2 regions of the Bacillus sp. z33 genome follow, and region 2 is predicted to be linked to the other one. Evidence: riboswitches for the same ligand, from Rfam matches in the RefSeq annotation. Region 2 holds a riboswitch; the other holds the start of a gene.
What was found. Region 2 has a riboswitch for lysine ahead of AC4G3L_RS09340 (amino acid permease). Riboswitches for the same ligand answer to the same signal wherever they lie in the genome.
Positions count from the first base shown of each region.

Region 1 (3,436 bases), 430 kb from region 2:
ATACGATAACGATCATCAGTGCAAATGGTGTACTTCCTGTAAATCCAAGAACAATATACCCTGTCATGGCAATACCTGCACTAATTAAAGCATATGGGAGTTGCGTCATCACATGATCGATATGATGCGCACAGGCACCTGTAGAAGAAAGTATTGTTGTATCTGATATAGGAGAGCAATGGTCACCAAATACAGCACCGGCCAACACAGCTGCCATAGCGGGTAAAATCATCGTAATATCTGTCGCTGCCGCAATTTCTCCGGCTATTGGAAGCAGAATCCCAAACGACCCCCATGAAGTACCCGTTGCAAATGTCATCAATCCGGCTAGTAAAAATAATAACAACGGAAGGAAAGATACATTTAAATTTAAGGAGTGTACTAATCCTGCTAAATACTGGCCTGTTCCAAGCCTACCTATCAAGTCAACGATGGTCCAGGCAAATAATAAAATATATACCGCTGGCAGCATAGCGCCAATTCCATGCTTAAGTCCCTTGGTAAACACTTTTATAGAGACTCCACGCAGTATAAAGACTTGTCGTAAAAACATAAGAATGGTTACGATTATACCGATTGTACCACCCAACACTAATGATTTAGTGACATTAGTATTTTCAAAAATAGTCAAAAGAGTCGCATGGCCGGCAACTTCCTGATAACCTGTCCATAACATGGCAGCTACTGTACCAATAATAAGAGTCACAATGGGAATCACTAAATCTCCGACTCTACCTGTCGTACTTCTCGGTAAATCTTCTTTTAATTCTCCCGGCACTGTCTTGGCTGGGTTATAAAGAATGCCTTCCGCTTCTGCTCTTTCCTCGTGTAATTTCATTGGGCCGACATTCCAATTTCGGTAGATAACAATAAAAACCATAACCAATGCTGTAGTCGCATAAAAGTTCATTGGAATCATTTGAATAAATGCTGATAAGGAACTGTATTCTGTCACTTGATGAGTTACGAAAATACCCCCAATCAACGCAATAATATAAGCTCCCCAGCTCGAAACCGGCATAATTACACAGACTGGTGCCGAGGTGGAATCAATGAGATAGGCAAGTTTTGCTCTCGGTATCTTATGTCTGTCCGTTATTGGACGTGCTACTTGGCCAACTGCCAAGGCATTAAAATAATCGTCAATAAAAATGAGTATTCCAAGCAAGGCCGCTACTAATTGGGCACCAACTCTTGTTTTTACATGTCTCATCGCCCATTCACCAAAAGCGCGGCTCCCACCTGAGATTGAAATAAACGCAGTAATAATACCAAGGATGAGTAAGAATAAAATAATATATATATTGGATACATTAAGTGACCCATCTGAAATAAAGATTCCTTTTACGGCATCACATATAAGAATAAATGTTTCTCCCATTTTAAAATCAGCAAGCATGAAAGCCGATGCCACAATTCCCATTCCGAGGGATAGCAAAACTTTTCTTGTTAAGGCCACCATCAAAATGGCCAATAATGGGGGAATGATTGTATAAACTGTCGTTTCCATTTTTTCCTCCTCCACATAATTAAGGGGAACTCACCGTGTGGGCTGTACCTTTGCTCTCTTTTCTTCCAGCATAAAAGAGAATAAAGAAGGGCTGCAATAGAGAAATATCTAATGCAACCCTGTATCAGCTTATCTTTCTCCATCACGACTTGTAGCTCCTCATTATAAGAACCTCTTACAATGACAGTGTTGCTTTTATTCAAAACAACCCCAGCAAGTTCATTTTTGACTAATCAACTTGCTTCGGCAGTCTCCCCTTTGGGCTATGATCTCTGTTGTCATCCTCACATAGCTTACTCTTGAAACCTGCACCTCTACCCCATCGAAATGATAAGGTACTATTCTGTTACTATTATTTTAATATAACAGATACCAATATTATTCACAACGGGGAATAGATGTGGTTTTTTCAGCTATTTGATTAATTATATAGATTAGGTCTTTCAAATTTTACACATTCCCAGATTATATATAATAGCTTGTAGTAATAAAATTATTGTTAAGAAACCGATAAGCTTTTTCGATTCTTATCGTAAATACTCTAGATAGAATCTCAGCAATCGAGGAAGAGAAAGAGATTCTAGAATAAGCAGTATAGGTTAATGTTCCCGTTAATTCCACGTATTATTTTTATAATACTCTACTTAAAAAAGTGAATCTGGAAGATTGAGCAAAGGTTTTACCAGTTATCTTATTAATTAAAATGCATATTGAATTTATATCAAGCCATGTACCATTAATATGAACTATGGCCTACATAAAATCACTCCTCAGCAGAAGTTACAGAGGAGTGATTTTTATCCTTTAATGCCCGCCAAGATAAGCCATTTTAACCTTTTCACTTGAGGTCAACTCATCTGCAGATCCTGAGAGAACAATTCTACCGGTCTCTACCACATAAGCACGATTAGCAATCGATAAAGCTAAATTAGCATTTTGTTCAACAAGTAGGATAGTTGTCCCCGAGGCATTAATTTCTTCGATTATACGAAAAATCGTTTTAACAAGGAGTGGTGCAAGTCCCATAGATGGCTCATCGAGTAAAAGTAATTTCGGTTTTGCCATTAATGCCCTTCCCATCGCAAGCATTTGCTGTTCTCCACCAGACAGTGTTCCTGCAGGCTGTTTCAGCCGTTCATTCAACCTGGGAAAAAGCTCAAATACCTTCTCCAGATCCTCCTTAATCCCAACTCGATCCTTACGTAAGTAAGCACCGAGCTGTAAATTTTCATCCACTGTCATATTGGCAAAAACTCGGCGTCCTTCTGGTACATGTGAGATTCCCTGCTTTACAATCTCTTGTGCTGCTTTTCCAGCAATTGATTTATCCTGATATATGATTTGACCTTGTTTCGGTTTAAGTAAACCTGAAACAGTTTTGAGCAATGTACTTTTGCCAGCTCCATTAGCACCGATTAATGTGACAATTTCCCCTTCCTCAATATGAAAAGATATTCCTCTTAATGCCTGAATATTGCCATAGTAAACATTAATATCTTCGACCTTCAGCATCAGGATACCTCCTCACCTAGATATGCCTCTATAACCTTAGGATTATTGCGCACTTCATCCGGTGTTCCGTGGGCGATTAATTGTCCGTGATCAAGTACATAAATACGTTCACACACACCCATCACAAGTTGCATATCATGCTCAATCAAAAGTACTGTTAAATCAAATTTTTCACGTATTAAGCTGATTAAGTCCATCAGCTGGTCAGTTTCTTTAGGATTCATTCCTGCTGCCGGTTCATCCAGTAAGAGTAACCGCGGATTCGTCGCTAAAGCTCTTGCTATTTCAAGCCTGCGCTGCATTCCATATGGGAGATTCTTGGCTTTTTCATCGCGATATGAATCCAAATTAAATATTTTCAAAAACTCGACGGCTTTTTGGTCCATCTCTTTTTCTCCGGAAAAATGATTGGGC
Region 1 covers NZ_JBZFQN010000002.1:39,973-43,408, reverse strand. Annotated here, with positions in the region: gene AC4G3L_RS07225 (Na+/H+ antiporter NhaC family protein) at 1-1,510, opposite strand, end outside; lysine riboswitch at 1,655-1,835, opposite strand; gene AC4G3L_RS07220 (ABC transporter ATP-binding protein) at 2,315-3,022, opposite strand; gene AC4G3L_RS07215 (ABC transporter ATP-binding protein) at 3,022-3,436, opposite strand, start outside.
Region 1: linked by a shared signal. The riboswitch ahead of AC4G3L_RS07225 (Na+/H+ antiporter NhaC family protein) and the one ahead of AC4G3L_RS09340 (amino acid permease) in region 2 are both predicted to bind lysine.

Region 2 (3,436 bases):
GAAAAGGATTCCACTTGCAAGTAGGATAACTCCGAATATAAACGTTTTTAAATCAGCGGTTCCTTTGATAATCACCCAAATGGAGTAAGCTGTTGCCAATATAGCTATAGTGCCGTCAAAAATTCGGGATCGCATTTCTCCTGATTTATACGTCTCACCTGTCCAAACTAATTTTAACTGGAATGAGGAAGAGATTAAATAAGGGACTAAATAAGAAAGCGTCGCTATATAAATAATGAAGTCAAATGCATGGGCAATTGAATTTGAAATGGTTGAAAAGATAAATAATTGACCTAATCCATTAGAAACTACCATAGAAAAAACAGGGATATTATGCTTATTAATCTGCATGAATTTTGGTATAAATAATCCTTGTTTGGCTGCCTGATACGGTATTTCAGCACTTAATAATATCCAACCGATCGTTGAACCAAATAAACTGATTAGCCCAATCACAGCTAAAGCTTTTCCGCCAATCGGCCCCAATACCGTTTCGATAGCATCAATTAAAGGTTTTTCAGACTGAAGAAGCGCATCCTGTGTTAATAATCCCATAACAAGCGTACTAATTCCCATGTAAATGGCCAACGCAATCAATAGACCTAATATAGTCGCTCTCTTTACATCCGCTTTTTTCTTAGCCCTTGATGCGAATACAACTGCGGATTCTACACCGACAAATGCCCATAAAGTAGAAACAGCCGCAAAATTTACCTGACTAAGCAACCCTCTACTTTCCCCATCTATCACACGAGTTTCTGCAAAAGGTAGAATATTAGACTGCTCAAATGCGAACAGCCCAATGATAATGAATAATCCAAAGCCCACCACTTTGGCAGCAGTCGCAACAAAGTTTAGCTTACCTGCACTCTCCATGCCCTGCATGATAAAGAAGTGAACGCCCCAAAGCATGAGGGTACATACCAGGAATGTTAGAGCATTACCAACTTTCAGAGTAAAACTCCCTATTGTAAACAGTTCAGCTGTACTTGTCAGGCTTGGGAAAAAGGTGGATAAATAGCCAGCAAACGTAGTAATAATCGCAATATTACCAGCAAAATTACCAATCCAATAACCCCATGTTGACATAAAGCCTGATAATCTTGAAGCTAATGAATCTTCCTTAAACAATTCCTTTGCATAGATTTGCGGACCACCTGTTAAATGTGGTTTCCGTATAGCCAGATTACCAAATACTAAGGCAATCGTCAGTACACCTAAACCTGTTAATCCCCATGCCATGATTACTCCGGCAGGACTCGCTACTTCTGCTAATGTTCTCGGCAGCATAAAGATACCGGATCCCACCATATTGCCAACTACAAATGCCGTTAAAACCCATAAACCTAGTTCCTTCTTGTTGTCCACGATAATTCCCCTTCCAAAGCTGTCATAATACTCTCTCTTTGAATTATCCATTTCCGTGTCTCTTTCCGTGTAAGTAAACAAAATAAAAAACACACCTTATCATGAAGGTGTGCAACATTTATGTATAGCCACACCAGACAATAAACGGATAGTTCTCCATGGTATTCATACCCAGAGCGGTATGTCTATATTCCCATGACAGTCCTGCACCTGTTCGGATACAGTCCCAGCTGCTCTTTTCGGAAAAAAAAGAACGCTTCGGCAAATTTCCCTTTCAACCATAGTCAACAAGCTTTCCGGCTCTCTTTTTGGTTTACTAATAAAATCCGCGACCTCTACCTCATCTTGGTCTGATGAGGATTTATATTAAATTTATTCCTGTTTAAAGGATACAGGGAAAATTAGAATGTTGTCAACAAAAATCGACACGGATATACTTTAGCGCATTATTTCTGCTCAATCCATTTATTCTGATATTCTGCGATGCTTTTGTATTCTTCCTCCAGTTTTCGATATATGCTGATGTAGATAGGGATTAACTCCTCATATCTTTCTACATTTGATTGGATTGGGCTGTGAACATATGTAGTTCCTACATATTCAGATACAATGGATAAATCATCAATTTCACCGAGTGCATACCTTCCGAGTACAACAGCCCCTAAGCATGAACTTTCAATGCTTTCAGGTACATCCACTTCCTGATTAAAAATATCCGCCAGCATTTGTCTCCACAAAGCTGAACGGGCAAATCCTCCAGTTGCTCTGATTTTTTTCGGTACTCCTATTAATTCCTCTAAAGCCAATAATACAGTGTAGAGATTATAAATGACTCCCTCAAGAACTGCTCTAATCATATGTTCCTTTTTATGATGAAGCCCCAGGCCAAAGAACGATCCCCTGGCATCAGGATTCCATAAAGGCGCTCTCTCTCCTGCTAAATATGGATGAAACAATAACCCGTCTGCTCCTGGCGCCACTTCCGATGCAATCTTAGTAAGTACATCATATGGGTCTATTCCAAGACGTTTAGCTGTTTCCACTTCAGCGGAAGCGAGTTCGTCCCTCAACCATCTGAATGTCATGCCTCCATTATTTACTGGTCCGCCAACCACCCAATGCTTATCTGTCAAAGCATAGCAAAAAGTTCTGCCCTTTTCATCCGTAATTGGTTTATCAGTCACCGTACGAATGGCTCCACTGGTTCCAATGGTAACTGCCACGATGCCCGGATCCATTGCATTTACGCCCAAGTTGGATAAGACGCCGTCACTGGCACCAATCACAAAAGGGGTATCCGGCAATACACCCATTTCCGAGGCATAACCAGTATCCATACCTGATAGATAATAAGTAGTTGGGACAGGCTTAGATAAATGGTCAGTTGTAATACCGGCAATCGAAAGAGCTTCCATATCCCATTCCAAATTCTCAAGATGGAACATGCCTGTTGCAGAGGCAAGCGAATAGTCTATTAAAAATTGTTTAAATAGCTTATAAAAGACATATTCCTTAATTGAAATGAATTTATAGGTCCGATTCTTTAATTCAGGATAATCGTTTGTCAGCCACGTAATTTTGCTCAGTGGGGACATCGGATGAATCGGTGTTCCTGTCCTATAATAAATCTCTAGTCCATTCTCTTCATTTTTTATATAGTCCGACCACTTTTTCGAACGGCTGTCAGCCCATGTAATACATTCCGTTAATGGGAGTCCATTTCGATCAACGGCAATCACGCTATGCATAGCCGAACTAAAAGATACTAATGATAGCTGGTCAGGACTTATCTTACTTTCGTCCATTACTCCTTTAATGACTTCCAGAACAGCATGAAAAATCTCATCCGGATTCTGCTCAGCGATAAGAGGAGTAGGACTGTTTAATGGGTACTCTTTATGATGGGTACTAATCACAGTTGAATTATCCGAAAATAAAACGGCCTTTGTACTGGTAGTGCCAATGTCCACACCTATATAAAACATATCTATCTTCCCTCATTTCCCTAAAAACTCAATACTAGATTCTTACCTTTAATCATATTTTTATAAACAATGTAACACGTTTT
Region 2 covers NZ_JBZFQN010000002.1:465,060-468,495, reverse strand. Annotated here, with positions in the region: gene AC4G3L_RS09340 (amino acid permease) at 1-1,419, opposite strand, end outside; lysine riboswitch at 1,510-1,714, opposite strand; gene gntK (gluconokinase) at 1,815-3,353, opposite strand.